One region of the Pedococcus sp. P3_C7 genome, then DNA from elsewhere that is predicted to be linked to it. Evidence: predicted binding sites of a transcription regulator. Region 1 holds the regulator's gene; each other region holds the start of a gene.
What was found. Region 1 encodes LexA, which represses DNA repair genes until DNA is damaged. Its sites were predicted from a motif close to TCGAACANNTGTTCGA; they were not measured.
Positions count from the first base shown of each region.

Region 1 (7,538 bases):
CCCGCCGTCGAGGCCCACCCGGTCGATCCCGGCGACCAGCGGATGGACCTCACGATGGCGTTCGTCGGGACCCGTCACATGTTCGAGAAGGCGAGGTTCGCGGTCGTCGGGACCACCGACGCGGTCGCCAGCAAGCTGCCACGGCTGGTCATGCGCCGCACCCTCACCTGACTGCCGGCTGCGCGCCACACGTAGCACCTTCGTGCAAACGGACGATGTCGTCCGCAAAGGCACGGAGGATCGTCGGAGCATGGCCACGATTCCCGAGGACGACTGGCGCCGACGGCCCGGCATCTTCTTCGCCGTCAACGTGATCTCGATGGCGGCGCTGCTCGTCGCGGTGCTGATCTACTCCAAGGACCCGGAGCCGAGCCGGCTCTACTGGTCGTTCTCGTTCCAGTCGGTGGTGCCCCTGTGGGTGCCGTGGGCAGGGGCGCTGGGCGGGGCGACGATCAGCCTCGTCGGGATCGTCAAGCACGCCCACAACTGGGACCCCGACTACTACCTGTGGCACCTCGCCCGCCCGCTGCTCGGCGGCGTGTGCGGCACCATCGGCGTGCTGATCGTCGTGCTGCTCATCAAGAGCGTCACCGCCTCCCCCACGACGCCCGCCAGTGGCGGCTCGGCGGCCGCGGTGCCCGTGGCCTACGACGGGCCGGGCATCGCCATTCTGGCCGTGATCGCGTTCGTCATCGGCTTCCGCGAGGAGACCTTCCGGCACCTCATCGAACGCGTCGCCGACGTCATCCTCGGTCCGGGCGCGGCGACGACCAAGGACATCGTCGCCTTCGTGCCTCGCAGCCTCGACCTGACCACGACGGGCACCAACCCGGTGGGCAGCACCGTCCACCTGTTCAACGGCAGCAAGGACGCGCTCGGCATCGCGGCGGGCTCCCTCGTGGTCGAGCCGTCCACGGCCGGGTTCGTCGCCGAGCTCGAGACCGAGGGCGCCATCGCCCCTGGCGATGCGGTCTCAGTGACCGTGACCTGGACGCCCGCCGGCCCCGGCACCGCGACGGCCAAGCTCACCGCACAGCTCGGCGGGTATGCCGCGGACGTCCAGCTGCGGGGAGTCAGTACCTGAAGTCGTGGCTCCGCAATCTCAGCGCCAGGGCGACCAGGCAGGGGAACGTCACGGTGAGGATGACGACGCGCTGGGCCAACCCGGCATACCCGTGCAGTGGGGCATCCTCGGGGATCGCGAAGGCGCCGAGCGTCACGAATCCGACCAACGCCAGCAGCCCGGCGGCGAGGGTCCAGCGTGGCAGCACTGTGCCCCATCGCGGATCGGCCCGCAGTCCGTGCGACAGGGCGAGCAGCGCCAACCCTGAGCTGAGGAAGAAGGTCACGCCGCCGACGAAGTGGTACCCGGGGTCGTAGGCGACGCCTTGGGCGTCCTGCTCGATGGGGAAGGCCGCGGCGATGAACAGTCCGACGCTGCACAGCCCGAGGAGGGCCGGGCCCAGCCGGCTCAGCCGGCTCCGAGCGACACCGCGGTGCATCCCCCCAGCGAACGCCGCCATGAAGACGCCGAACACGACGAAGTTCGCCTGCTGGACCCAGCCGTGCGGTCCGGCCTCGAGGTTGCTCACCGGCTCGCTGACCCAGTCGTAGGTGTCGTGGCGGGCCAGCTGCTGGACGAGGAAGACCGAGGTGAACAGGATCGGGCCCGTGATGCCGGCGAGGGCAGACCAGTGCAGGTCTGCCGTGCCGGCGTGGGGGGCGCCTCCGGTGGCGGTGGGGATTGCCTTGTGTGGCGAGATCGAGGTGGTCATGGCTGCCTCCTGGTCGGGTGGGTGCTCATGCCCTCGACGCTATGAAGGGGCCGCCTCATCCCGCGTCGGCCGATCCGCCCACTCGTGCACTCACCTGGATGGGTCGATCGACCCATCTAGCCCTTGTTCACGCTGTAGTCGATGAAGGTGGCGTACTCACTCTGCCGGACGCCCTTGTGGGTCAGCTCGATGTCCTGCTCGAAGCCGTCGAACAGTCGCTTGCCCCCGCCCAGGATGACCGGGGCCACGATGATCGACAGGTCGTCGACGAGCCCAGCGGCCAGGGCCTGCCGGATCACGTCGGCGCCGCCCATCACGTGCACGTCCTTGTCCCCTGCGACGGCCCGCGCCTGGTCGACGGCCTCGGCCAGACCGTCGACGAACGTGAACGCGTCGCCCTCGGGCTGGTCCTCCGGTCGGTGCGTGACGATGAAGAACGGCACGTCCCAGGGGTTCTGGTCACCCCAGTGCCCGGCGGCCTCGTAGGTCGCGCGCCCTCCGACCACCGCGCCGAAGTTGGCCATGGCCTCGTCCATCCACGCCTTGTCGACCTCCCCCATCTGGCCGGTCGGCTCCTCGGCATAGGTCCACGGCCCGCCGAACACCCAGTAGTGCAGCCGCTCGCCACCCTCACCGAGCCCCTTGTCCGGGCCGTCGTCCGGCCCGGTGACGTAACCGTCGACCGACGTCGTGATCCCCGCGATGACCTTGCCCATGACTGCCGCCTTCCGTGGTCCGCGCCCACGGTCGGCGTCGGCCCGGTGTTCGTGTCTCCTGGTGTTCCTGTCAGCAGTACCGACCGGCCACGGTCCACGAACTCATCGGTCCCTCAGGCGGGCCCGCCCTCGCACTGCGCCTTGAGCCCCGCCGACTCCATCGCGAGGTAGCGCTCGGTGAGCCCGTGGTAGAGCCGGCCGACCAGCGAACCCACGATCCCGCTCTGCTCCACCGAGAGCCGGACCCTGCTGCCACCGCCGGGGAGCGCCTCCACCGAGTGCCTCGCCGTGGTGAGCGCCCCGGGGCCGGCCGACACCCACGTGAACATCCGCCCCGGGTCGAACTCGGTCACCACCCAGTCCACCGTCGGGACCTTGGGCTGGCTGATCTTGGCGGCCGAGCCCGTCCGCAACGGGCCGTCCTCGAGGCGGCGAACCCAGCGCACCGAGGCGGTCCAGTCCGACCAGTGCTCGACGTCCGTGAGCACCTCCCAGACCCTGTCCGGCGGGGCGGCGATGTCGACCGTCGTGCTCTGCTCCACCCCTCCATGGTCGCGCACCTGTCGGCGGTATTCGAGAGGATGACGCCATGGATCACGCGAGCGTCGTCGCCCAGCGGCTGGCCACCCAGCGGCTCAGCTCGGCGCCGCTGCCCCGCGCCGCCGACGTCGTGCGACTGCTCACCTGTGTGCAGAGCCAGGAGCGCGACCACGCCTTCTTCTCACTTGCCATGCGCTCCCGCAAGGACCGGTATGCCGCGGTGCAGCGTGAGTTCGACGCCAGCGCCTTCCTGCGCACCCACATCCTGCGGCCGACGTGGCACTTCGTCGCCCCCGAGGACCTGCGCTGGATCCTCGCCCTCACCTCGCCGCGCGTGCTGTCGAGCATGGGAGCGCGGCACCGCCAGCTCGGCCTCGACGAGGCCAAGCGTCTCGGAGACGGGTTCGACCTGCTGGCAGAACTGTTGCAGGACAAGAACTTTCTCACTCGGCCCGAGCTCGGTGAGGCGTTCGTCGAGCGCGGTTCACCCATCAAGCCGGGCGAACAGCTCGGCCACCTGCTCATCGTCGCGGAGATGCGCGGCCTGGTCTGCTCCGGGCCGATGAAGGGTGTCCACCACTCCTACGCCCTGGTCGACGAGGTCATCGCGCCGACACTCGAACGCAGCCGGGACGAGGCCGTCGTGGAGCTGGTCCGACGGTTCTTCAGCGGCCACGGGCCGGCCTCGGTCAAGGACTTCACCCGGTGGGCCACCATGACGGTCAGCGACACCAAAGCAGCGCTCGCGCAGCTCGGCGACGACCTGGAGGAAGTGGAGATCGACGGCATCCCGCACTGGTTCGACCCCACGCAGGTGCGACGGGTCAGCCGAGGCGCCCCGGCGGCATACCTCTTCCCGACCTATGACGAGGCGGTGCTGACCTATCCGCAGGTGAACTTCTCAGCGCTGCCGGGCCACCCCTATGCCGAACACACCGACCCGTTCTGGGCGAGCGTGGTACTCGACGGCACCAACGTCGGGCTCTGGAAACGGACCGTGCGACCCGACGCCGTGCAGGTCGAGGTGCACCTCGCTCCTGAGGTCTCGACTCGAGGACGCACCCAGGTCAGGGTGGCGGCCCAGCGCCTCGCTGGCTTCCTCGGACGCGACCTGTCCCTGGTCGAGAACGAGGGCACCCCGCCCCCCCCCCCCGCCACCGTCCTAGGAGACGAAGCCCCGGAAGGTGTCGGTGATGCAGCCGACTGAGCCGGCATCCAGCGTGCACGTGCGGTTGTCGCCCGCCAGCTTGCCCCCGCCCGAGCTCACGCCCGGCAGGGTCGAGTCGATGACCCACCAGTCCCCGAAGGTCCGGTAGCCGCCGCCTTCTGGGAGCACGTTCGGGTTCTGGAACGCGGGGAGGGTGATGAAGGCCTGGTAGCCGACAGTCACCGTCGCCGTGCCGCAGGTCAGCTGCTTGACCCCGCTGAAGACGAGCTGGTTGTGGGTCCGCAGGTCGGCGGCGTTCTCGAGGTCGGTGACCTGGGTGCAGGACGAGAGCGGACCAGTCGCGGCCGTGATGTCGCTGGGCCCGTCCACGAACTGGGTGTCGACGGTGAACGAGGTGGGAGTTCCCGCCGCGGCGATGGCCGGGAGCACCGAGAAGGTCACTGCTCCGGCAGCTGCGGCCAGGGCGGCCGCCATCCGTGTGGTGGTGTGCATGCCGACCACGGTCCTACGAGGTTCGCCCCCAGCGCATCGTGGTTATCGCGTAGCGCGAAATGCGTAGGCCACTCGACCGACGCGCTCAGTCGCCAGCTGGCGGGTCTCAGCCGACGGCGGGGATGAGCAGCGTCTGACCGGCGTGGACGTTGCTGTCGGTCAGGTCGTTGGCGACCTGGATCTGGGCGACCGCCTCGGCCATGGACAGCTGCGGGAGCTGCTCGACCGCGATCTGCGACAGGGTCTGACCGGACTGCACCGTGGTGGAGTGGTCGATCACGGTGGCGGACGCGCCACCGGAGAACACGGCGATCGCCAGGGCCACGGCCGTCACCACGACGGTGAGCGTGATCGCGAGCCGGGCTGCACGGGTCAGGCGCAGCGGGGCGGCGGGAGCGACGGCGACCTCTGGGCCGGTGGGCACCGAGACCAGGCGGGGGCGAGCCGGGCGAACGGGGACCCGCACCGGTGCGGGGGCGACGTCCCAAGCGACTGCTGCACTCATCAGGTCCTCCATCGTGACGTGCTCTGCTGCGTTCCTCGAACGGATGTGCGAAGAACTGCTTGACTGATTTCTAGCACGCATGTTCGAATCAATCAAGACACGCGTCGAACACATGTTTGGCACAGGCGTTCGAAGGCCATACGCTGTGTTCATGCCGCAAGCACATCAGAGGGCACTGACAACGGCTCCTCAAGCACCCGGCATACGGCACCTGACCTGCACCTGCACCCGAAACTGCTCAAGTGAGGAAGCGGCATGAGCGACGACAACGTCAAGGAACTGCCCGACCGCGATCGCGGTGACGGGCTCACCGTCCGGCAGCGACGGGTGCTCGAGGTGATCCGCAACTCGGTCGACCGGCGCGGCTACCCGCCGAGCCTGCGCGAGATCGGCGAGGCGGTCGGCCTCACGTCCCCCAGCTCGGTCGCCCACCAGCTCTCCACCCTCGAGCGCAAGGGCTTCCTGCGCCGCGACCCCAACCGGCCGCGCGCCATCGAGGTGGTCTCCCCCGACTCCCCCGCCGACATGCGGGGCTACCGCGGCGGCGCCTCCGCCGAGGACGAGACGGCGACCTACGACGAGACCGGGTCCGGCGACCAGCGCCCGGCTGCGACCTACGTGCCCGTGCTCGGGCGTATCGCCGCCGGTGTGCCCATCCTGGCCGAGGAAACCGTCGAGGACGTCTTCCCGCTCCCCCGGCAGATCGTCGGCGAGGGCCAGCTGTTCCTCCTCCAGGTCGTCGGCGACTCGATGATCGACGCCGCGATCTGCGACGGCGACTGGGTCGTCGTCCGCCAGCAGCCCACGGCCGACAACGGAGACATCGTCGCGGCGATGCTCGACAACGAGGCCACCGTCAAGACCTTCAAGCGCAAGGACGGCAAGGCGTGGCTGATGCCGCACAACGCCGCCTTCGACCCCATCCCGCGGAGCGCCTCGTGCGCGCCGCGGCACACGTGCGTGCAGGCGCATGGTGGGGCCGGCACGAGTCGACCCATCATCCGTTCGGCTGATGGCTCATTCGCCCGAACGGACTGAAGCGGACCCCGCGGGCGCGTGTGCGTCACGTGCCCCGTAACAGGCGACTCGCACGAGCGTTCTCTACACATGGAGGCCCAACCCGACCCCGATCTCACCGACCAGGTGCTGGGGTCCGAGATCGAACTGCTCGCGGACCTGATCGACGCCGCGAGCCACGCCTGCTCGCAGCTGAACCTGGACCAGATCGACGCGGCTCTCGGGATCTGTCGGGCACAGGGTCAGCTCCCCGCCCAGTCCCCCGCCCATTCCCCCGCTCAGTCACCCAGCGCGTCGAGGTAGTGCGTGATCTTGGTGGCGAAGCGTTCGCCGCCGTCACCCTCGGCCCACAGCTCCCACAGCTCGTTGTCGTCTGACTGCATTGCCCGGTGCAGTGCCCGGGTGGCGAGCTCCTCCAGCTGTTCGTCCACCTCGATGGGTTCCTCGTCGACCCACCAGGGCACATTGCGTTCTCCCACCACGGATTCGAAGTCGTCGCAGGCAGCCACGAGCACCGCTGCGGCCACCGCCTGCGACATGGTCGGCGCCTCGATGTACCCCCGCGCGCGGACCACTTGGTCGAGGGCCGCCTCGACCCGCTTGCGTCGTACGTCGTGCTCGGACTCCTCGAGCTCGTCGAGCAGGTCGAGTGCGTCGTCGTTCTCGAACGGCCCGGCTCCGGTGGCGCCCATCTCCCAACCTCCACAGCGTGCGAACGATGCTCCTTCGAGGGTGCCAAGAGACGCAGCGACACGCCAGTCCTACTCGTGCGGAGTCATCCGTTGGTACCAGGCCGTGTCGACGTAACGACCGAACTTGTGTCCGACCTCGCGAAGCACTCCCACCCGCTCGAAGCCGCACGCGACGTGCAGCGCCACGCTGGCGTCGTTCGGCAGGGCGATCACGGCCACCTGGGTGTGCACCTCAGGTGCAGCGTCCAGCCGCGCCAGCAGCGCGGCATACAGGGTCCGTCCGAGGCCGAGACCGCGCGCGCCTTCCGCGAGGTAGACCGACACCTCCTTGGTGCCGTCGTAGGCCGGTCGCGGGCGGAAGGTGCCGGAGAACGCGTACCCGAGCAGCTGTTCGTCCGCGCAGGCGACCAGGACGACGTTGCCGACGTTGCCGGCACTGGTGGCGGCGAGCTTCTCACCGAGGTATGCCGCGCCGCGGGGTTCGGTGTCGAAGGTCGCCAGCGAGGTGCGGACCTGCTCGTCGTAGATGGCGGCCATCGCGGGGAGGTCCGCCTGCGTCGCGTCACGGACGACGATTGCGCGGCCGCTGTCCGGGGCAATGCTGGTCATATCGGCGATGCTAGGGGGATGAGC
Region 1 is NZ_JBFUHC010000013.1:95,298-102,835, reverse strand. It holds gene AC1DS4_RS17990 (N-acetyltransferase family protein) at 1-171, shown strand, start outside; gene AC1DS4_RS17985 (hypothetical protein) at 251-1,084, shown strand; gene AC1DS4_RS17980 (DUF998 domain-containing protein) at 1,074-1,775, opposite strand; gene AC1DS4_RS17975 (dihydrofolate reductase family protein) at 1,892-2,491, opposite strand; gene AC1DS4_RS17970 (SRPBCC family protein) at 2,605-3,033, opposite strand; gene AC1DS4_RS17965 (winged helix DNA-binding domain-containing protein) at 3,081-4,238, shown strand; gene AC1DS4_RS17960 (hypothetical protein) at 4,194-4,691, opposite strand; gene AC1DS4_RS17955 (LysM peptidoglycan-binding domain-containing protein) at 4,798-5,196, opposite strand; gene lexA (transcriptional repressor LexA) at 5,452-6,234, shown strand; gene AC1DS4_RS17945 (hypothetical protein) at 6,304-6,516, shown strand; gene AC1DS4_RS17940 (DUF4259 domain-containing protein) at 6,492-6,905, opposite strand; gene AC1DS4_RS17935 (N-acetyltransferase family protein) at 6,975-7,514, opposite strand; gene AC1DS4_RS17930 (class I SAM-dependent methyltransferase) at 7,533-7,538, shown strand, end outside.

Region 2 (7,538 bases), on a different contig from region 1:
TTCGACGTGGCTGCGACCCCCGAGCAGCTGGCCGACGATGGGCGCGCCCAGCGAGAGGTAGAGGCCACCGGTGGCCCAGCCGGCGAACAGGGCCGGTGCGCTGCGCCGGAACGCAGGTCGGGCAGCAGCAGGTATGCCGACCCGTGGACGCAGCGAGCGCAGCCACCCCTGGTGACGTGGCGAGGTCTCGGGAAGAGCGAGGACGCCCACCGCCAGTGCGAGGTAGGCCGCGGTGAGCGTCGCGAAGACGAGCGGGAGGGCGTGCGGGCTGGAGTCCAGCACGGCACCGGCCGCGAGCGCGCCTGCGGCGAGACCCAACAGCGGGGTGACGCTGTTGAGCGTCGCGGCGAGTCCTGGGCGGGTGCCTGGCTCGAGGTCCACGACGGCTGCCGACATGGTCGACATCAGCAGGCCTGCGGCGACACCTTGCACTGCGCGCGAGACCAGCAGGGTGCCGACGCCGTCGGCGTGCCAGAAGCCGACCATGCTCACCGCGAGGACCAGGAAGCCGACGGCCAGCACCGGTCGGCGTCCGATGTGGTCGGACAGGGAGCCGGTCACGAGCAGGGTGACCAGGAGCGTGACGGCATACACCCCGAAGATGGTGGTCATCGTCCCCGCCGAGAAGCCGATCTGGGTCTGGAGCACCGGGTAGAAGGGTGATGGTGCGCTCGCGCCGACCATCAGCGCCACGACCGACGCGAGGGCGAGCACGAAGGCGGGGCGACGGGGGAGCCGGCGTCCGCGTCCCTCACCGTCGGCGGTGGAGCTCTTGGTGGTCGAGCTGGTGGTGGTCGAGCTGGTCGTTCCGGTCGGGATGCTGCTGGTCGCACTCATGACGGGCCTCTCGGACGAAAACAACGGTTCGAAACTTATCGAACTGTCAATCTGCCCTGGACATTCCCGATCTTGCCAGATTGGTTCGAGTATTATCGAACCATGCTTGCAAACCAAGAGCTGCCACACCCGGCCATGGCGGACGTGGCGCTCACCGACGTGCTCTTCGCGCTGAGCGACCCGGCCCGGCTGCAGATCGTCCGGGACCTCGCCGCGGGCCCGCTCGAGATGGCCCAGTGCGGTGCGACGAACCCGGCACTGCCCAAGTCGACAAAGTCCCACCTGATGAAGGTGCTCCGCGAGGCGGGCGTCATCCGCAACGAGCCTCGTGGCCGTGAACGGCTGGTGTCGCTGCGCCGCGAGGAGCTCGACGTGGCCTTCCCGGGGCTGCTCGCCAGCGTGCTGGGCGACTCGCGCGGCTGACCCGGCCGGGCGGCATACCTCGGGGTCAGCCGCTCGAGTCGCTCGAGGCTCCTGTCAGCGGACGCAGCTCGGTGACGAGCGGCACGACGTCGGCGATCGAGTCGACGACGCGGGTCGGCTGGTAGGGAAAGCGTTGCACCTGCTCGCGCCTGGTCGACCCGGTCAGCACGAGGATGGTCCGCAGCCCCGCTTCCAGTCCGCTGATGACGTCGGTGTCCATCCGGTCGCCGATCATCACGGTCGACTCGGAGTGGGCGTCGATCCGGTTGAGCGCGCTGCGCATCATCAGGGGGTTGGGCTTGCCGACGAAGTAGGGCCGGTGGCTGGTGGCCGCGCTGATCAGGGCTGCGACGGAGCCGGTGGCCGGCAGCATGCCGTGCGGGCTGGGCCCGCTGACGTCGGGGTTGGTGGCGATGAAGCGGGCTCCGGCCTCGATGAGCCGGATCGCCTTGGTGATCGACTCGAACGAGTAGGTGCGGGTCTCGCCGAGCACGACGTAGTCGGGGTCGCGCTCGGTCATCGTGTAGCCCACCTCGTGGAGCGCCGTCGTCAGGCCTGCCTCGCCGACGACGAACGCGCTCCCGCCCGGCCGCTGGTCGGCGAGGAACTGCGCTGTGGCGAGGGCGGAGGTCCAGATCGACTCCTCCGGCACGTCGAGACCGCTGGCGAGCAGCCGGGCCCGCAGGTCGCGCGGGGTGAAGATCGAGTTGTTGGTCAGGACGAGGAACCGCCGCCCTGACTCCTGCAGTGTGGCAATGAAGTCGGCGGCTCCGGGGATCGCGCTCTCCTCGTGGACGAGGACGCCGTCCATGTCGGTGAGCCAGCACTCGACGGGCTTCGGTGTGGTCATGGGCCCATTGTGTCCGAGTTGCGTGCGGGGTCTGGGGGAGTGCCGGGTGGCGGACGTCGCGGAGGATGGAGTGCCTGAAGGAGGTGGCGCCCTGCCATTGGCCACGAGCGCAGTAGCGGCGCCTCAGGCGACCTCGATCGCGTGGCCTCCGGTGACGCGGAGCAACTCTTCGTAGGTCGTGCGGAAGACGGTGTGGCTGTGGCCGGCAGCCGCCCAGACGTGGCGGTAGCGGCTGAGTGAGACGTCGACGAGAGTGCGGACCTGGCTGCGGTGGCCGACTGGCGCCACGCCCCCGATGGTGAAACCGGTCGCCTCGAGGACGAAGTCGGCGTCTGCCCGGTCGAGGTGGTCGACGTCGTCGACGAGGTCGGCGACCTTGACCAGGTCAACCCTGTGTGCGCCCGAGGTGAGGATGAGCATCGGGCTGATCGTGCCGTCCGGTGCGTGGGCCCGGAAGACGAGCGAGTTGGCGATCTCGGCGGGGGTGATGCCCAGCGCGGCGGCCGCGGCGGCCGCGGTGCGCACGGCGTCCGGGAGGGTGACCACCTCGGGGACGACGTGGTGGATCGCAAGGTTCTCCAGGACCCTGCGGACGGCAGGGTGCCCGGTCAGGTCGGGGGCCGACGTCGGCACGTCGGACGCTGTCATGGCCGAAGACTAGGGCCGTGCGGTCACGCCTGTCACCAGTCGTCTGGAGGGGGTTGACGGACTGTCCGTGGCGGGGTGTACCGTTCTTCTTATCGAACACCTGTTCGAACTCGTGGTTCACGACGACGACCGATCCACCGGTCACGGCCCCACACCGTGGTGGGCGGTCATCCCGCGGACCACTGCGGCTCTGGCCCTGTGAGCAGGCGCCTCGACCCCGCCTCTCACAGGGCCCAGAGCGCATCACCCGGTGACGCGGCAGCGCTGTGTCTGGTGGCGCTGCGCCATGCCCGCAACCCGAAAACCAGATCCCCGAAGGAGCGCCCTGTGGTCCGCCGCTACGAAGAGCCCATCGAGGTCCGCGAGGGCGCTCGCGAGGACCTGACCCCTGGTCTGGGAGAGGTGGCGGGGCGCGGTCCGAACGCCTTCGTCTGGCGTGGCCGGCTCTATGTCGTCCGGGCCGTGCTCGACCGCTGGCAGGAGCGGCGGCCGTGGTGGCGCGACGCCCGCGAGCGCGAGGGCAGCGACGTGCTCACCGATGCGCGGGAACGACAGGTCTGGCGGGTCGAGGCGAGCGCCGGCCGACTCGCCGGGATCGGGGTCTACGACCTGTGCGCCGACCCCGCCAGTCACGCAGGCAGCCAGTGGCGGCTGCTGAGGGTGGCGGACTGATGGGCGCCCGAAGTGCACACGGGACTGCCCAGGGGGCGGCCAGCGGAGCTGCTGCCACGCTCGACCTGCTGGACCGGGCACGGCACTCGCTGCTCGAGGCCTGCCAGAGCGAGGAGGTCGCCCGACGCTATGACCAGGCCCAGCTCGGTGCCCTGCGCGCGGCTGCCGCCGTGGTCGCCACCCGCATCACGTCCACCCACCAGTCCGCGGGCCAGTCCGGTCCTCGCAGCCTGTGGGAGCTGCTGCCCACGGTCGCGCCCGAGCTCTCCGAGTGGGCCGGGTTCTTCGACGTCGTGGGAGCTCGCCGCCACCACGACCACAGTGCGCGCGAGGCCGACGACCTGCTGCGCCAGTCCGAGCTCTTCCTCGACCTCGTCTGCCGGACCCTGGGTCTGCCAGTGCCCAGGTCGCCGTACGACCACCTGCTGGTGCCCACCGCAGTGACCAGCACTCCGGGGGCCGGCCCGTGAGCACCGAGTTCGCCCACCTGCACGTCGCGTCGGGGTTCTCGATGCGCTACGGCACCGCGACGCCCCAGGCGCTGGTCGAACGCGCTGCCCAGCACCGTCAGCCGATCCTCGCGCTCACCGACCGTGATGGTCTCTACGGTGCGGTCCGCTTCGTCCAGGCCGCCACCGCGGCCGGCATCGCACCCGTTCTGGGAGTCGACCTCGCGGTGGGCCCAGATGCGATGGGTTCAGATGCGGTCGGTCCGGGTCCGGTGGGTCTGGATGCGGTCGGTCCAGCGGTGAGGGGGCGGACCCCTGTCCGGGGTGGCGCCGAGCGCGATGCCCGCCATCCACGGGTCACCGTGCTCGCGCGGGGACGAGCGGCTGGGGTGCCCGCAGGGGTGGGGTGGGCGGCACTGTGCCGGCTAGTCACCCAGACCCACCTGCGCGGTGAGCGGGGAGTGCCCGTGAGCTCCGCCGCCGTGGTCGCAGCAGCGTGCGGCGGCGCAGGTGAAGGGGAGCCCAGTCCGCTCGTGGTGCTGCTCGGCCCCGACTCCGACGTGGGACGGGCGCTGCTGGCCAAGCGCACCGACCGGGCCCGTGAGCTGCTGGATTCCTGGCGGCGCCGACTGCCACCTGACGCCGTCGTCATCGAGGTGGTCTGCCACGGGGGACCCGAGGGCACCCCGGCATCGCGCAGTCATGCCCGACGGCTGCTGGGGCTCGCCGACGAGCAGGGCGTCACCGCGGTGCTCACCGCGGCGGTGCGCCACGTCGATCCCGGGGAGTCGGCCGTCGTCGACGTGCTCGACGCCGCGCGGCGGCTGGTCGCCCTCGACACCCGGCACCTCGACCGGGTCACCGACGCCGCCCACCTGGCCACGACCGACACGATGCACGCCATCGCCCGTGAGATCACCGGTGGCGACCTCGGCCGGGCTGACGACCTGGTCGGGCGGACCCTGGCTCTGGGGCTCGGCTGCGCCCAGAGCGCCCGCCATGACCTCGGCATCGGGTCGGTCCACCTGCCCGAACCCGACCGGGTGGGGGTCGATCCCGGCATGAGTGCCCAGGTGGTGCTCGAGCAACGGTGCCGCGCGGCGGTGGCCGGGCGCTACCCCGGGGCCGGCGAGCGCGACCTGATGGCGGTGGAGAGCCGGCTCACCGACGAGCTCAAGGTCATCGCGGAGCTGGGCTACCCGACCTACTTCCTCACCGTCGCCGAGGTCGTCGACCTGATCCACGACATGGGGGTCAGAGTCGCGGCTCGCGGCTCGGGAGCCGGGTCGCTGGTCAACTACCTGCTCGGGATCAGCGGGGTCGACCCGATCCGCTACGGCCTGCTGATGGAGCGGTTCTGCTCGCCGCTGCGGGCCGAGCTGCCCGACATCGACATCGACGTGGAGTCGGCCCGCCGCACCGAGGTCTACGAGCGGGTCCTCGACCGGTTCGGCGGTGAGCGGGTCACCTGCGTGTCGATGATGGACACCTACAAGGTGCGGCACGCCATCCGGGACGTCGGGGCGGCGCTCGGGCTGCCGCCGGTGGAGATCGACGAGATCGCCAAGGCGTTCCCGCACATCCGGGCCCGGGACGCCCGCAACGCCATCGCCGAGCTGCCCGAGCTGCGTTCGCGAGGCCTGGACAGTCCTCGGCTGCGAGCCCTGTTCGACCTCGTCGAGCGGCTCGACGGGTTGCCCCGCCACATCGCGCTGCACCCGTGCGGCGTGATCCTGTCCGACGGCAGCCTGCTCGACCGGACGCCGGTGGAGGCGAGCTGGCTGGGTTTCCCGATGAGCCAGTTCGACAAGGACGACGTCGAGACGCTCGGGCTGCTCAAGCTCGACGTCCTCGGCATCCGGATGCAGTCGGCGATGGCCCACGCCGTGCAGGAGGTCCAGCGGGTCGACGGAGTGCAGGTCGACCTCGACGACCAGGCCCAGGTGCCGCTCGACGACGAGGCGACATTCCGCCTGATCCGCACCAGCCACACCCTCGGCTGCTTCCAGATCGAGAGCCCCGGACAGCGTGAGCTGATCGGCAAGTTCGGTCCGGAGCGGTTCGAGGACCTTGTCATCGACATCTCGCTGTTCCGGCCAGGCCCGGTGAAGTCCGACATGATCACGCCGTTCCTCGAGGCCCGGCACGGCTGGAAGGAGGTCAGCTACCTGCACCCCACGCTCATCGAGGCACTGCAGGAGACCGAGGGAGTCGTCGTCTTCCACGAGCAGGTGCTGATGATCGTCGCCGAGACGACCGGGGTGTCGCTCGCCCAGGCCGACGAGGTGCGCCGTGCCCTCGGCACCCCCAAGGGACAGCTCGAGATCGAGGCCTGGTGGCGACCGGCCGCCTCGGCCCGCGGCTATGCCCCCGCCGATGTCGACCGGATCTGGGAGGTGCTCAAGGCGTTCGCGTCGTTCGGGTTCTGCAAGGCCCACGCCGCGGCCTTCGCCCTGCCGACCTATCACTCCGCGTGGCTCAAGACCCACCACGCCGCAGCGTTCCTCGCCGGCGTGCTCACCCACGACCCGGGCATGTATCCCAAGCGGCTGATCCTCGACGACGCCCGGAGCCTGGGCATCGCGGTGCTCGGCCTCGACGTCAACGTCTCGACCGGCAGCTACCGCATCGAACGCCTGGACTGCGACGACCCGTCCGGGTTCGTCCCGCCGCACCCCGACCTGCCCGATGCCAGCGACTACGGCATCCGGCTGTCGCTGGCCGACGTCCGCGGCATCAACGACGCAGAGGTGGCCCGCATCGTCGCCGGGCAGCCCTACGCCGGGCTGGCCGACTTCTGGCACCGCGCCCACGTCTCGCGTCCGATCGCCGAACGCCTCGTCCTCGCGGGGGGTTTCGACAGTCTCTACGGCATGCGGGTGGCCTCCGCGGGCATCGACGCCGGGGGACTGGGTCGTCGGGGCCGGACCACCCGTCGTGACCTGCTGCTGCACGTCGCCGAGCTCGACCGCTACGGCCGGGCACTGGACCGTTCGGCGCGTCGGGCGGCGCCACGCCGGGCCAGGGGGAGCCGTGCCCTGCCGGTGTCGGACCAGCACCTCGAGGGTGGGCAGGTGCGGGCCCGGGCGGCAGCGCAGTCGCAGGCAGCGCTGCCGGTACGCGCAGCCGACCAGCAGGCGACCCAGCTCGCGCTCGACCTCGGTGACCGACCCGAGCTCACCAGTGGCACCGGCCTGCCCGAGCTGAGCGGTCCCGAACGCGTCCGCGCCGAGCTCGACATCCTCGGCCTCGACGCGAGTGCCCACGTGGTCGACTTCTACGCTCCGATGCTCGATGCGCTCGGAGTCACCCGCAGTCGCGACCTGTTGCGGGCGCGCAGCCGGTCCACCGTGTGGGCGTGCGGGGTCAAGGTCGCCACCCAGACGCCGCCGATCCGGTCAGGGCGACGGGTCGTCTTCCTCACCCTCGACGACTCCACCGGACCGATCGACGCGACCTTCTTCGAGGATGTCCAAGGTCCTTATGCCGCCACGGTCTTCCACTCGTGGATGCTGCTCGTCCGTGGTGTGGTGCGTCGCACCGGTCCGCGGGGCATCTCGCTGCGGGCGACGGGTGCGTGGGAGCTCACCCCGTTGTGGGACGCGTGGCGAGGTGGTGGCCTCGAGGCGGTGTATGCCGCGATGGATGCCAGCGAGCGC
Region 2 is NZ_JBFUHC010000009.1:93,433-100,970, forward strand. It holds gene AC1DS4_RS13200 (MFS transporter) at 1-837, opposite strand, end outside; gene AC1DS4_RS13205 (ArsR/SmtB family transcription factor) at 940-1,260, shown strand; gene AC1DS4_RS13210 (HAD-IIA family hydrolase) at 1,286-2,110, opposite strand; gene AC1DS4_RS13215 (YbaK/EbsC family protein) at 2,234-2,758, opposite strand; gene AC1DS4_RS13220 (DUF6504 family protein) at 3,086-3,430, shown strand; gene AC1DS4_RS13225 (SAV_6107 family HEPN domain-containing protein) at 3,430-3,900, shown strand; gene AC1DS4_RS13230 (DNA polymerase III subunit alpha) at 3,897-7,538, shown strand, end outside.
Region 2: AC1DS4_RS13215 (YbaK/EbsC family protein) is a predicted target of LexA. The motif match lies at 2,851-2,866, and genes of this name have one in related genera.

Region 3 (7,538 bases), on a different contig from region 1:
TCGCTGCTCCGGCCAGGGCTGCGCAAGGTCGACTGACCGAGTCAGTCCAGGGTCACGTCGGGACTGGTGGCCGAGGGGCCGAGGGCCTGGACGAGGGCGGCGAGGCGGCCGGCCTCCGCGCGCCCGAAGCCCGAGTCCGCCTTCTGGATCGCCATGACGGCCACCGTGTCGGTGTCGGACAGGGCGATGGTCACCCACGGGTCGCCACCCGAGAACCGCACGTCGACGATCTCGCGCCAGGCCACGGTGCGGGTGGTGAAGAGGTTGCGGACGGTCAGGGAGTCGCGCGTCGGGACCGCCCTGATCGAGGCGAACCGCCACAGCAGCACCGCGATCGCGACCCCGACCGCGGCGAAGAAGATCCTGTCACCGGTGCGCCACGTCCCACCCTGCGCCGGCCCGGGCAGCAGCAGCGCGATCACGCCGAAGACCACGAGGGTGGCAGCGGCGAACGCATAGGCGACGGACCGTCCCCGTCGCGCCCGGAAGACCGCAAAGGCTGCCTGCTCGTCCGCGCTGGCGGCCCGACCCGACGGGGTCACGGTGGTCACAACCGGCAGGCAGCGATGTCGGTCACCAGGATCGCCCGCGCCCCGAGGTCGTAGAGCTCGTCCATGATGGCGTTGGTCCGCACTCGCGGGACCATCGCCCGCACGGCGGCCCACTCCTTGTTCTGGAGGGCTGAGACGGTGGGCGACTCCAGTCCTGGGGTGATGGCACAGGCTGCCTCGACGAGGTCGACAGGGACGTCGTAGTCGAGCATCACGTAGTGACGCGCCGTGACCACCCCGGTGAGGCGACGACGCAGCACGTCCACCGCGGCTGTCTCGTGAGAGCCCTCGCGACGGATGAGGACGGCCTCGCTGCGCAGGATCTCCTCACCGAAGACCTCGAGCCCCTGCTGCCGCAACGTCGTGCCGGTCTCGACGACATCCGCGATCACGTCGGCGACGCCCAGGGTGATGGCGGTCTCGACCGCGCCGTCGAGACGGACCACCTCAGCGCTGACTCCCTGGTCGGCGAGGTGCTTCCCCACGAGCCCCGGATAGCTCGTCGCGACCCGGTGACCGGAGATCTCGGCGACGCTCGCGCAGGTGCCGGGCTTCGCGGCATACCGGAAGGTCGAACCCCCGAAGCCGAGCGTCATGACCTCGATCGCCGCACTGCCGGCGTCGAGCAGCAGGTCGCGGCCGGTGACACCGCAGTCCACGGTGCCGGACCCGACGTAGACAGCGATGTCACGGGGACGCAGGTAGAAGAACTCGACCTCGTTGTCCGCGTCGGTGAGGACCAGCTCCTTGGTGTCACGACGCGTGCGGTATCCCGCCTCGCGCAGCATCTCGACCGCGGGCTCGGACAGGGAACCCTTGTTGGGCACAGCAATTCGCAGCATGTCCGTGAAGTCCTTTAGAGGTGTGCGTAGACGTCGTCGAGGGTGATGTCGGAAGCGACCATGAGCACCTGGAGGTGGTAGAGCAGCTGGCTGATCTCCTCCGCCGCGCGGTCCTTGCCCTCGTGCTCGGCAGCCATCCAGACCTCGGCGGCTTCCTCCACGATCTTCTTGCCGATCTCGTGAACGCCGGCGTCCAGCGCGCGTACGGTGCCCGAGCCCTCGGGTCGGCTCACCGCCTTCTCGGCCAGCTCGGCATACAGATCGTCGAAAGTCTTCACGGGCCAAGGGTACGGGGAGCGAGGGTGCCCAGGGTGACCGCGGTCGCCACCGCGGCCATGGCCGCCTCGTGGCCCTTGTCCTCACTGGATCCGGACAGCCCGGCACGGTCGAGTGCCTGGGCGTCGTCGTCGCACGTGAGCACCCCGAACCCGACGGGGACCCCGGTGCGGACACTGACCTGCGCCAGCCCGTGCGTCACCCCCGAGCAGACGTAGTCGAAGTGCGGTGTGCCACCGCGGATCACGACACCGAGGGCCACGAGGGCGTCGTGTGCCGGCGCGAGACGCGCGCAGGCCACGGTCAGCTCGACCGTGCCCGGCACCCGGACGAGCAGGACGTCCTCGACCCCCGCCTCGGCGAGGGCACGCTGGGCGCCCGCGACCAGTCCGTCCATGACCTCGGTGTGCCACGAGGCCGCCACGATGGCGACTCGCAGGCCCGACCCGTCGGCGGTGAGGGCAGGCGCGCCGTGACCGCTCACGCGCTGGCTCCCTGGTCGCTCGCGTCAACGACGAGGTCGTGCCCCATCCGATCGCGCTTGGTCCGCAGGTAGGCACGGTTGGCGGGGTTGGGCGCGATCGAGAGGCGCTCGACGGCCGCGACCTCGATCCCGTATCCCTGCAAGGCCGCGACCTTGGCCGGGTTGTTGGTCAGCAACCGGACCGTTCCCAGACCGAGGGCGCTGAGGATGGCCGCGCCGGCGGCATACTCCCTGCCGTCGATCGGAAGGTCGAGCTCCAGCTGGGCGTCGACGGTGTCGAGGCCGGCGTCCTGCAGGGCGTAGGCCTGAAGCTTCGAGACGAGCCCCACACCACGGCCCTCGTGTCCACGCAGGTAGACGAGCACACCGCCCTCGGCGGCGATCCGCTCCATGGATCGCTCGAGCTGTGGCCCGCAGTCGCACCTCAGGGAGCCGAAGGCGTCACCGGTGAGGCATTCGGAGTGCAGTCGCACCAGCGGGTTCGGCCCGGTGGCACCGCGCGGGCTGATCAGCGCCACGTGCTCGTCACCGGTGAGCTTGTCGCGGAACCCGATCGCCGAGAAGTCGCCGTGCCGGGTGGGCAGGGTCGTCTCGGCGAGGGTCTCGACGCGGTCGTGCAGCTGCCGCCACGCGATCAGCTGCTCGATGGTGATGACGGGGATGTTGGTGACCGCCCCGGTCGCCAGCACCTCGGGCAGGCGCATCATCGTGCCGTCGTCGTTGACGAGCTCGCCGATCGCGCCGACGGGCGCGAGCCCAGCGAGCCGGCAGAGGTCGACGGCTGCCTCGGTGTGACCGGGCCGCTCCAGCACCCCGCCGGGCTTGGCACGCAACGGGATCACGTGACCGGGACGCACGAACGACTCGGTCGTCGACGACGGGTCTGCCAGCAACCGGATGGTCTGCGCACGATCGGCCGCACTGATGCCCGTGGTCACGCCCGCCGCGGCGTCGATGGTCACGGTGTACGCCGTCCGCAGCGGGTCACGGTTGTCGGCGACCATGAGCGGAAGCCCGAGCCGGTCCGCTGCCTCGCTGGTGATCGGGGCGCAGACGTAGCCACTGGTGTGGCGGATGGTCCACGCCAGCCACTCGTCCGTCAGGGTCTGGGCGGCGAGGATGACGTCGCCCTCGTTCTCGCGGTCCTCGCTGTCGGTGACCAGCACCGGACGCCCTTCGCGCAGCGCCGCGAGGGCCGCCTCGACGGTGGCCAGACCGATCATGCCGACACCTCACTCAGCTCGGGAGCGGGGTCGCGCTCCTCACGGGAAGCCTTGAGCCAGACGAAGAAGCCGTAGACGACCAAGCCTCCGTAGACGACGAACAGGATGGCTGTCGGGTAGTACTTCGAGTGCCAGAGCAGGGGCACACCGACGAGGTCGACGGCGATCCACGCCAGCCAGAAGTCGTTCCAGCCGCGGGCCATCGCGTAGGTCGCGACCATCGAACCGACGAAGATCCAGGCGTCGCACCAGAAGTACCAGCGTGGCGCCGGCCAGCCGGCTCCGATCACGGAGAAGACCCACTGGAACACCAGCACGCCCGCGGCGGCCGCGACCAGGTATGCCACCCGCTCCTGGAGCGTGGCCCAGCGGGGTGTGATCGCGGCGGCGGAGAGATCATGACGTGCCTTGCGCTGCTCGTTCCACCGCCACCACCCGTAGACGCTGGTCAGGATGAAGAACACCTGCCTGCCGGCCTGGCCGAACAACGGCTGCTGCGCCTGTGCGTCGAAGGTCGCACCGATGAAGACCGTGAACAGGAGCACGTTGCCGACGATGCCGATCGGCCAGGCCCAGACTCGTCGTCGCAACCCGCCGATGGCGGAGGCGAAGCCGAAGGCGTTGCCGACGATCTCGCGCCACGTGATGGGGTGGCCGGCGATCGTCAGGTGCGCTTCGTAGAGCCGACTGAAGATGTTCATGCGGAGGTCTCCTTGGAGGTGAGCAGGCGTTCGACGTACTTGGCGAGGACATCAACCTCGAGGTTGACGGTGTCGCCAACTTCCTTGTGTCCCAACGTGGTGAGGGTGAGGGTGGTGGGGATCAGCGAGACGCTGAACGTCGCGTCGTCGACGGAGGAGACCGTGAGACTGACGCCGTCGACGGTGATCGACCCCTTTTCGACGACGTAGCGGGCCAGGGCGTTCGGCAGGCCGAACTGCACGACCTCCCACCGCTCCCCCGGCGTTCGCGCGAGGATCCGGGTCGTTCCGTCCACGTGGCCCTGGACGATGTGGCCGCCGAACCTGCTCGAGGCTGCCATGGCGCGCTCGAGGTTGACGGGGTCGCCGGCCCTGAGGGTACCGAGGCTGCTGCGGTCGAGGGTCTCGGCCATGACGTCGACGGTGAACTGCTCGGAGTCGTGCTCGACGACGGTCAGGCAGACGCCGTTGACGGCGATGGAGTCGCCGTGCTCGGCGTCGGACGTGACGAGTGGTCCGGCCACCGTCAGTCGGGCCGAGTCGGCACCCGCGTCGAGGGCAACGACCCGGCCGAGCTCCTCGACGATTCCCGTGAACATCAGCGAGCCCCCTTCAGTGATGCCGTGATCCGCACGTCGTCGCCGATCAGGGTGATGTCGGTCGGCTGCAGGCGCAGCGCATGGTCGATCGACGTGATCCCCAGGTCGCTGACCGACGGGCGGCCGCGCCCCAACAGGACGGGCGCGACGTAGGCCACGAGCTCGTCGACCAGGTCGGCCGCCATGAACGCAGCCGCGACGGTGGGACCCCCCTCGAGCCAGAGGTGGTGCACCTCGGCCTCGGCGAGCGCCGACAGGACGTCCTTGGGGTCGCGCGTCCGCAGCTGCCACGTGGGAGCCGCGTCGTCGAGCACTCGGGCGTCCGGCGGGAGGTCACGCTCGCCCATGACCACCCGGATCGGCTGCTCGGGGTAGAGCGAGCCGTCGAGACGTCGCGCGGTGAGCTGTGGGTTGTCGAGCAGCGCCGTGCCGGTCCCCACGAGGATCGCCCCACTGCGGGAGCGCTGCTCGTGGACGTCGGCCCGGGCGGCCTCGCCGGTGATCCACTGGCTGGTCCCGTCAGCCGCCGCACTGCGACCGTCGAGCGTGGTCGCGAGCTTCCAGGTCACCCACGGGCGCCCGGTGGTGACCAGATGGGTCCACGTCGCGTTCAGGGCCTGTGCCTCGTCGGCCAGCAGGCCGCCTTCGACCTTGACACCCCTCCTGCGCAGCCACTTGGCCCCACCCGCGGCGGCCGGGTTGGGGTCGGTCTGGGCATAGACCACCCGAGCCACGCCCGCGGCATGCAGGGCCGCCGCGCAGGGTTGGGTCCGCCCGCTGTGGTTGCACGGCTCCAGGGTGACGTAGGCCGTGCACCCCGCCGCGCGCTCCCCTGCGGCGCTCAGGGCGTCGGCCTCGGCGTGGGGCGTCCCCGCGCCGCGGTGCCAGCCGGCGGCCACGACGTCGCCGGCGGCGTCCGCGAGAACGCACCCGACGCGTGGGTTGGGGTTGGCCCGGGGGCCATGGGCAGCCAGCCCCAGGGCACGACGCATCATCGCCGTGTCTGTCGAGGTGTGCTCTGCCACTGTCCTGCCCTTGCTCGAAACCGTGTCGGTTGAGCTCCGGGGGTGTGCAGGCGGGCCTGCTGGCGAGGGTCGGAACGCAGGGTCGGCAACTGCCGCACTGCGAACCCACTGGTCCCGCTGTCGCGTGCTGCCTACCATCCGGACTTTCACCGTCGGTCTGGGAGTTCCACCCAGTCAACCGGCCGCTGGCTGCGGTCGGGTCGCGGACTGTCACCGCCGGTTCGGAATTACACCGACCCCGGAGCACGTCAGTGTCCAGTATGCCGCAGCACGGCTGGGTGCGCGCCGTCCCGTCCGCGTGACGGTCCTCACGAAGGGGGCAGCCAGGAGAACACTTGCCAGCTCTGCCTGAGCCTCTACCACATACCTCTGACATGGGTAGGGCCGCGAAATGGATTGCGCCACAACAGAATTGGTTGTGGATGGTCTTGTCGTTGCCATTCGAACAGGTGTACGATTGAGCCATGTCGGTCAGCGCTATCGCCACGCAGCGGGAGGAGGTCCAGCAGGACCTCTGGACCCGTACGGCAATGGTGGCTGGGCAGCTCAACCGGGCCCACGCCGAGCTGGCCGACATCGTCGCGAAGCTGATTGAGGGTGGGCACTGGGGCGACGGCGGTTTCCGCTCCCCCGAGCACTACCTGATCGTCCGAGCCGGCCTGTCCCCCGCGCACGCCCGCGACGTCGTCGCGGTGGCCCGACGCCGCGCGGAGCTGCCGGATGCAGCCGCGGCGGTGAGCGCTGGTGAGCTGTCGCTGGATGCGGCTGCCGTCGTGGCTCACCACGTGCCCGCCAGCCACCAGGCGTCGATGACCCACCTGGCTCGGCACGCCACGGTGCCGCAGCTGCGCCGCGCCGTGAGCCGACACGCGTTCCGCGACCCTGCGACCGAGGTGGAGTCCGCGTCCCCCGGGGTGTCTGCGGATCCTGTCGCGCTCGACCATCCGAGCGGCCCGCAAGGCGAGTCTGAGCGTCGTGCGTGTGCCAAGCCAGAGCTGTCCATGCACTACGACCGAGATGGCCGGTTCCAGCTCCGCTACAGCGCGCCCGCGACGATCGGGGCGCTCGTCGAACAGGCCGTCAAGGAGGCCAAGGACGCCTTGTTCCTCCAGCAGCGGGACGGCGACCCGCCTGCAGCCCCTCAACCCACCTACGCGGATGGCCTCGCGGAGGTCGCGCAGCGGTCCTTGGCCGGCGTTGCCTCCACGAGCCGCGCCAGCCACTACAGGGTCTACCTCCACCTGGACACGGACGGCGCCTGGATCAACGGCGGGGGCGCCATCCCGACGCGGCTCGTCAAGCGGTTCCTCACGGACGGCGCGCTCCAGCCAGTGTGGGAGACGCAGGGGCGACCGATCAGCGTCGGCCGCACGATGCGCATCCTCCCCCGGCGCTCACGCAGGCTGATCGAGGACCGCGACCGCGGATGCCGGTTTCCAGGATGCACCGCAACCCGGTTCGTCGAGATCCACCACCTCGACGACTGGGCCCACGGTGGCGCCACAGACGACGACAACCAGATCAGCCTCTGTCCGTTCCACCACGACGCCATCGATCGCGGGGACTTCACCGTCACCGGAGACCCGACTCGCCACGATGGGCTCGTCGTCGTGAATCGCTACGGGCACCAGTTGCGACCGCCAGGGCCTGACGAGCTCGCCCCACCGGACGAGGGTTCGCGCGAGTGCGACGACAGGGTCACGACCTACCGACCACCGTCGGGGGAACGAGCTCGCTGGGCTGAGATCGAGATTCCCTCCGATCGCGAGCTCGAGGACACCTTCACGCCGCGCCTGCGCGTTGTCTCAGGCGCAGCCGAGAGATCCGCCGCCGGGCC
Region 3 is NZ_JBFUHC010000001.1:373,705-381,242, reverse strand. It holds gene AC1DS4_RS01810 (MFS transporter) at 1-36, shown strand, start outside; gene AC1DS4_RS01805 (PH domain-containing protein) at 42-551, opposite strand; gene hisG (ATP phosphoribosyltransferase) at 548-1,393, opposite strand; gene AC1DS4_RS01795 (phosphoribosyl-ATP diphosphatase) at 1,408-1,671, opposite strand; gene ribH (6,7-dimethyl-8-ribityllumazine synthase) at 1,668-2,153, opposite strand; gene AC1DS4_RS01785 (bifunctional 3,4-dihydroxy-2-butanone-4-phosphate synthase/GTP cyclohydrolase II) at 2,150-3,376, opposite strand; gene AC1DS4_RS01780 (nicotinamide mononucleotide transporter family protein) at 3,373-4,077, opposite strand; gene AC1DS4_RS01775 (riboflavin synthase) at 4,074-4,676, opposite strand; gene ribD (bifunctional diaminohydroxyphosphoribosylaminopyrimidine deaminase/5-amino-6-(5-phosphoribosylamino)uracil reductase RibD) at 4,676-5,701, opposite strand; FMN riboswitch at 5,823-5,951, opposite strand; gene AC1DS4_RS01765 (HNH endonuclease signature motif containing protein) at 6,166-7,538, shown strand, end outside.
Region 3: AC1DS4_RS01765 (HNH endonuclease signature motif containing protein) is a predicted target of LexA. The motif match lies at 6,143-6,158, and genes of this name have one in related genera.

Region 4 (7,538 bases), on a different contig from region 1:
CTACTCGGTGACCATGCCCGAGTCGTTCAAGAAGAGCTACCAGGCCTACGTCGACTCCGGCTTCTGGAACATCGACGTCCCGCGCGAGCTCGACGGCACCGTCGCCCCGCCGAGCCTGAAGTGGGCCATGAACGAGATGGTCCTCGGCGCCAACCCGGCGATCGCGATGTTCGCCGCCTCCTACTCGTTCGCCAACCTGCTCTACATCCTCGGCAACGACGAGCAGAAGAAGCTCGCCCACTGGATCGTCGACAAGGGCTGGCACTGCACGATGGTGCTGACCGAGCCCGACGCCGGTTCCGACGTCGGCGCCGGCCGCACCAAGGCCAGCGAGAACGCCGACGGCACCTGGAACGTCACCGGCGTCAAGCGGTTCATCACCTCCGGTGAGTCCGACATGACCGACAACGTCATCCACTTCGTGCTGGCCCGCCCCGAGGGCGCAGGCGAGGGCACCAAGGGACTGTCGCTGTTCATCGTCCCGAAGTTCCACATCGACCTCGAGACCGGTGAGCTCGGCGAGCGCAACGGCGCCAACGTCACCAACCTCGAGCACAAGATGGGCCTCAAGGTCTCGACGACCTGCGAGATCACCTTCGGCGACAAGGAGCCGGCCGTCGGCACCCTGCTCGGCGACACCCACGACGGCATCGCGCAGATGTTCCGCGTCATCGAGCACGCGCGAATGCTGGTGGGCACCAAGGCGATCTCGACGTTGTCGACCGCCTACCTCAACGCTCGTGACTACGCCAAGGAGCGCGTCCAGGGCGCCGACCTCACCCAGATGAACGACAAGGCCGCGCCCCGCGTGACCATCACGCACCACCCCGACGTGCGTCGCTCGCTGATGACGCAGAAGGCGTATGCCGAGGGGCTGCGCGCGCTCGTGATGTACACCGCGACCCAGCAGGACATCGTGCACCAGGCGTTCCTCGAGAGTGGCTCCGAGGAGCTCGCCGAGGGCTCCGCCGCCGAGATCGCCAACCGGGTCAACGACCTCCTGCTCCCGATCGTCAAGGGCGTCGGCTCCGAGCGCGCATGGGTCCTCCTCGGGACCGAGTCGCTGCAGACCCTCGGCGGATCCGGCTTCCTGCAGGAGTACCCGATCGAGCAGTACATCCGCGACGCGAAGATCGACACGCTCTACGAAGGCACCACGGCGATCCAGGGCCTCGACTTCTTCTTCCGCAAGATCATCAAGGACAAGGCCCAGGCCCTGTCGCACGTGGCCCTGCAGATCCAGGAGTTCGCCAAGGACATCGGCGCCAGTGGCGGACGGCTCGACGCCGAGCGCGAGCTACTCGGGACGGGCCTCGAGGACGTCCAGGGCATCATCGGCTACATGGTCGGCGAGCTGATGAAGTCCGACCCGCGCCAGGAGGGTGGCGAGCTGACCAACCTCTACAAGGTCGGCCAGAACACCTCACGCCTGTTGCTGTCCGCCGGCGACCTCGTCATCGGCTGGCTCCTGCTTCGCCAGGCAGCGGTTGCGGCCAAGGCCCTTGAAGCAGAAGGGGTTTCGGCCAAGGACCGCGACTTCTACGAGGGCAAGATCGATCAGTCCGGTGCCGCTTCGTCGTCGGTCAGGTGATGCCTCTGGGGTTGGTCAGGCGCGCGGGTCCACGTCGACCTCGTCGACACGGGTGCCGGTGGCCGGGTCGGTGTGGCTCACGCGGCGCGACGAGTAGCCGGCGCCCGTGGTGGTGCGGCGGGTGACGATCAGCGACAGCAGGATGGCCAGCACGCCTGCAGCCATGCAGATCCAGCCGATCATGCCGAGGTTGACCACGTCGGTGGACGCGTTGAGCGCGAAGGTCAGGATCGCGCCGACGACGATCAGGAAGATGCCGACTCCGATGTACATGCTCACTCCTGGGGATTGCGGGCACTGGTCACCCGTTCCCTCAACTCTAATGGCCAAAAGCTCCTGACCTGCGGTGACGCGGCGCATTCTTCTCATACCGCCACGTCGCGACAGGGGCCGGAGAGCGGCACCGACCCGCCACCCCTTCCGGCAGCCCGTCGCGAGACCTGACCACCTTTCTGGCCAGTCCCTGTGTGGACTGTGCTTGTGTTCGAACAGATGTTCGACTATGGTTGCCTACATGTCCGCAGCCGCCAGCCTTCTCACCGCCCCACTCGGGACGGTCGAAGTGCTGCGCGAGATCGACGAGCTGCTGGATCGGGTCCACACCGGCGACGTGAGCGGCGGCACTGCCGCGGCGGCGGCCCTGGGCGACATCGACCGGGTGATCACACGGCTGCAGGCCGTTCGGCTCTCACTCGTCGCCGAGGCTGACCGTTCTGAGGTCGCCGCCGACTCCGGACTCAGCGACACGTCCGCATGGTTGGCGGCCAGCACGCGGCGCGAGGGCGGTCAGGCGGCCCGTGACGTGCGGCTCGCGATGGCCCTCGACAACGGCCTTGACGCCACCCGTGAGGCACTGGCCGCCGGCGACGTCTCCACCGAGCACGCCCAGGTGATCGCGACGGCCACCGCCCAGCTGCCCCACGGCGTGAGCACGCAGGAGCGGACGGCCATCGAGGCAGATCTCGTGCGCCGAGCGAAGCTGGTCGACCCGGGCACCCTGCGCAAGGAGGGCAGGCGGATCCTGTCGGTCGCGCAGCGTTCGCAGGCCGAGGTCGACGCCCACGAGGACCAGGTGCTGCGCAGCGAGGAAGACGCGGCGTTGGCCAAGGCGCGGCTGACGTGGCACCACAACGGCGACGGCACCACGACGGGCCACTTCAAGCTGCCGACTCTTGCGGCTTCGATCCTGGCCAAGACCGTTCAACAGATCGCATCGCCCCGTCGGTTCGCCCAGCAGGCTGCCAAGGCGGCCAAGGCTGCAGGTGCCGCCACGCCTGCCGATGTCACAGCGGCCACCTGGGAGGCCTTCCAGGCGGACGGTGACTGGGCACACCGCTACGGCACGGCATTCGTCGAGCTGCTCGAGCACCTCCCCACCGACACGCTCAGCGGCAAGGTCGCAGCCACGGTGGTCGTCACGATCGACCACGACCAGCTCAAGGCTGCTGTCGGAGCCGCCCACCTTGACACCGGCCACGACATCTCCGCCGGGGAGGCCCGCCGACTGGCCTGTAATGCCGGCATCCTTCCGGCGGTTCTGGGTGGACGATCGGTTCCGCTGGACCTCGGGCGCCAAGAGCGATTCTTCACCGAGGCGCAGCGGGTCGCCCTCGCCACGACCTACGACACCTGTGCGGCGACAGGGTGCGATCGGCCCTATGCCTGGTCAGAGCTCCATCACGAGGATCCGTGGGCAAGCGGTGGTCGGACCGATCTGGCGCTGGCAGTCCCGGTGTGCGGATACCACCATCGCCGGATCCACGACCCGCGCTACTCACACCGGATCGACACGGACGGCCAGGGGAAGAAGTCCGTCATCTTCGCTCTCCGGACGTGAGGCGAGGACAGTTGGGCGGGGCGGCGCGGCGGCGCGGGCTGTGGCAGGCCCTGCGGGAGTTCGGCGGCGCGGCGGCGCGGGCTGTGGCATGCCCGGCGGGAGTTTGGCGGGGCCGCGACTCAGCCGGCGAAGCCGCCTGAGTTGCCGCCGCCTGCGCCGGGAATCTTGAAGGATTCGGGCGGGCGTCCCGCGTCCCCTCGGTCGTCTTGTCCGTCGAACGTCGCCCCACGCCGCTGGAGTACCCAGGCAAGGACGCCGATCGCGACCAGCACTGCAAGCAGCCACCACATGTCGCCCACCCCTTCGCAGCGGCCCGCGCGGGAGCGAACCGATGACCCGAGGGTAGGCGCTGCGGCAGGATCTTGGGGGCCAACCGGGAACGCTACGCGCGCGCCCGCCCACTCGTAGGTCAGACGCCTCGCAGGTCGAGGGTCAGTTCGGTGGTGGCGCCGTCGACCAGCACAACGGGGATACCCCAGTCCTGTTGGTAGAGGTGGCAGGCGGCGTGTTCGGGCACCTCGCCGGTCTCGGGGTCGCCGTCGCACGACGCGGCCTGCACCGAGATGTGCAGCACTCCGTCGCCGGCCGCCGGGTCGAGGGTCAGCGTGCGCGTCAGGCCTTCGGCGCTGCCGGCACCTTCGCGCAGCAGGCCCTCGGGGGTCGCCGACACCATCAACCGAGTCGGGTCGCCCCAGCGGAAGTCGAGCTTCTGCCCCGTGGGCGGGGAGAAGCTGACCGTCAGGGTCAGGGGACCTGGCGCGACCTCGGTGCGGGGTCGCTGGGTGCGCTGGGCGAGGCCGTCGACGTGCTGGGCCTTGTCGGGCAACGGGATCCGCACGAGCTGGTGGGCCGCCGACTCGACCACCACCAGGCGCGCTCGAGGCGCGACACTCGAACGGTTCGGGGACTGGGTGTCGCCGACCTCGGTCAGCTCGACGACGGCATCGGAGGGCTCGCGCAGGCCAGTGGCCAGGGTGCTGACTTCGCGGGTGACCGGATCGAACCGGCGGATCGCGCCGTTGTAGGTGTCGCTGATGGCCACCGAGCCATCCGGCAGGACGGTCACGCCGAGGGGGTGCTGGAGCAGCGCGTCGCCAGCCGTGCCGTCCCGGTGGCCGAAGTCGAACAGGCCCTGACCCACGTGGGTGGTGACGACGAAGCCTTCGTCGGTGACGTCGAGCGATCGCAGCGCGGAGGTCTCGGAGTCCGCGACCCACAGGCGCGACCCCTCCTCCGACACCGCGAGCCCCGACGGCTGGGCGAACCACGCCTCGTCCGCCGCTCCGTCGCGAATGCCCTCCGCGGAGGTGCCCCCGAGCACCGCGACCGTGTTGTCGGCCGGGTCGGTGGCCAGGTGCAGGGCCCACAGCTGATGGGTCCCGGCCATCGCGATGACGACCCTACCGATGAACCAGGCCAGGTCCCAGGGCGTCGAGAGGTCCTGCTTGAGGGCCGGGCCGATGCCAGACCGTTCGCGCAGCTGGCGGCCCGTCCCGGCGAGCACCGTCCAGGTTCCATCGGCGAGCCGCAGCCCGAGGATCCGGTGCTTGACGGAGTCCGCGACGACCACGTCGTAGCCGACTCGCTCAGCCGTGTCCGCCGGGAGGACCAGCACCCCCTGCGGCTCGTTCAGCGGACCGGACTCGTTCGTGCCGGCGAAGCGTCGGCGTTCGGTCTCCAGGTCGGGTTCGAGCCACACGAGCTCGTGGTGCGCCGTGTCGGAGACGAGGAACGAACCGTCCGGCAGGGCGGCCGCCTTGCCCGGGAACCGCAGCGCGGTCTGGGCAGGTGCCGGCGCGGCATACGGCGAGTTGCCTTGGCGCAGGGTGCCCTTGGCGCTGTGCGAGGCGATCAGCTCCTCGATGAGGACCGACAGGCCGTGGCCGTGTCCTTCGCCGGACATCGAGGCGACGATGTAGCCCTCGGGGTCGATGACGACCAGCGTCGGCCACGCGCGGGCGGTGTAGGCCTGCCACGTGACGAGGTCGGGGTCGTCGAGCACCGGGTGGTGCACGGCGTAGCGCTCGACCGCAGCGGCGAGGGCGTCGGGGTCGGCCTCGTGCTCGAACTTCGGGGAGTGGACGCCGATCAGGACAAGGGAGTCCGCGTACTTCTCCTCGAGCGGACGGAGCTCGTCGAGGACGTGCAGGCAGTTGACGCAGCAGAACGTCCAGAAGTCGAGCACGACGATGCGCCCGCGCAGGTCGGCCAACGTCACCGGTTCGCCACCGGTGTTGAGCCAGCCCCGCCCGACCAGCTCGGGCGCGCGCAGGCGAGCGTCTCTCTTCACGGCAGCACTCTTCACAGGGGGTATTTCAGTCGCCGGTCCTGCAGGACGGGGAACTGCTCGCGCCAGGTGGTCACCGCAGCCAGGTCGACGTCGACGCTGAGCACTTCCTCGCCGCTGCCGGCCATGGCCAGCGCTTCGCCCGTCGCCGAGATCACCTGCGAGTGGCCGCCCATCGGGGTGCCCGCGTGGGTGCCCGCGGTGTTGCAGGCGATGACGACGCACTGGTTCTCGATGGCACGCGCGTGGGCGAGCAGGGTCCAGTGCCGCACGCGCGCCGCGGGCCATGCGGCCGGGATGACGAAGACGGTGGCGCCTGCGTCGAGCTGGCGGCGATAGAGCTCGGGGAACCGCAGGTCGTAGCACGTCGACAGCGCCGCGCGGTGCGGAGCGTTGTCCTGCCTGGGTCCTGTGCTCGGCAGGTCGACCAGGACGATGTCCTCGCCGGCGTCCATCAGCTTCGGTTCGCCAGAGCCGAAACCGAACCGGTGGATCTTGCGGTATGCCGCGACGAGACTTCCGTCCGCGGCGTAGACGAGCGAGGTGTTCCAGAGTCCGTGGCCGTCCGAGCTCTTCTCTTTCCAGCTCGTGTCTCCCGCCGCGGGGCGTTCGACGATGGACCCGGCGTGGAGCATGACCCCGGCGTCACGGGCGGCGGCGGACATCGCGGCACCGATCGGGCCGTCGACGGGCTGGGCGCGCGCATCCCACTCGCGGTAGGAGAAGCCGCCCGGCGCCCAGAGCTCGGGCAGCACCACGAGGTCGTGACCGGCCTGGGCGCGCACCAGGTCGGCGACGCGCGTGACACGCTCCGCCATGAGTTCGTCGTCGCCGTACGCGATCTGCAGCACCGCAACCCGCATGGTCACTGCCGCTCCTCGCTTCGCTGATCGTGTCGTTGCTGGTCGTGTCGTCGCTGATCGTGTCGTTGGTCGTCTCGACGCCTCAGCTCCTTCAAGTGTGCGTTGTAGGCGGCCAGCTCTGCATCCCCGTCGCGGTCGGCCTGCCGGTCCTTGCGCTTGGTCTCGGCGCGGTCGGTGCGCACCCAGGCCATCGCGACGAGCAGGGTGAGGATCACGGTCGGGGCCTCGCCGATGCCCCACGCGATGGCGCCGGCTTCGCGCTGGTTGCCGAGGACGTCGCTCATCCACGGCAGCTTGAGCGCCTCGAAGAAGTCAGGGGCCAGCACCGTCGTGCTGCCGGTCATGACCACGCCGAAGAACGCGTGGAACGACATGGTCGCGAACAGCACGACGAGCAGCATGATCGGCGGCCACTTCTTCGGGCCGGGGTCGATGCCGATGAGCACCCAGGTGAACAGGTAGCCCGTGAGAAGGAAGTGCACGACCATCAGGACGTGCCCCGTGTGGGTGCGCAGGGCCAGCTCGAACAGCGGTGAGTAGTAGAAGATCGCGAGGCTGAAGAAGAAGAGGGCCGCCGCGACGACCGGGTTGGCGACCACTTTGAGCACCCGCGACTGCACCACCTGGAGGACGACCTCGCGGGGCCCCCAGGTCTTGTCGGTGCGGGCCGGCAGGGCGCGCAGGGCGAGCAGGATCGGCGCTGCCGGCACGAGCAACAGGGGCACGAGCATCGCGATGACCATGTGCATGACCATGTGCATCGAGAACAGCACGCGACCGTAGACCCCCGGCGCGCCCGAGGTCGCGTAGGCGAACACCGCCCAGCCCAGGACCCACACGACCGTCCGGTGCACCGGCCACGCGTCGCCACGGCGGCGCAGCCGCAGCACGCCGGCGACGTAGGTCCCCACAGCCACGACCGCGAGGCTCAGCCACAGCCAGTCGGTCGTCCAGGTCGTC
Region 4 is NZ_JBFUHC010000011.1:133,499-141,036, reverse strand. It holds gene AC1DS4_RS16705 (acyl-CoA dehydrogenase) at 1-1,591, shown strand, start outside; gene AC1DS4_RS16700 (DUF6458 family protein) at 1,607-1,864, opposite strand; gene AC1DS4_RS16695 (HNH endonuclease signature motif containing protein) at 2,106-3,428, shown strand; gene AC1DS4_RS16690 (NHL domain-containing thioredoxin family protein) at 3,838-5,718, opposite strand; gene AC1DS4_RS16685 (nitrilase-related carbon-nitrogen hydrolase) at 5,730-6,578, opposite strand; gene AC1DS4_RS16680 (bifunctional copper resistance protein CopD/cytochrome c oxidase assembly protein) at 6,581-7,538, opposite strand, start outside.
Region 4: AC1DS4_RS16695 (HNH endonuclease signature motif containing protein) is a predicted target of LexA. The motif match lies at 2,076-2,091, and genes of this name have one in related genera.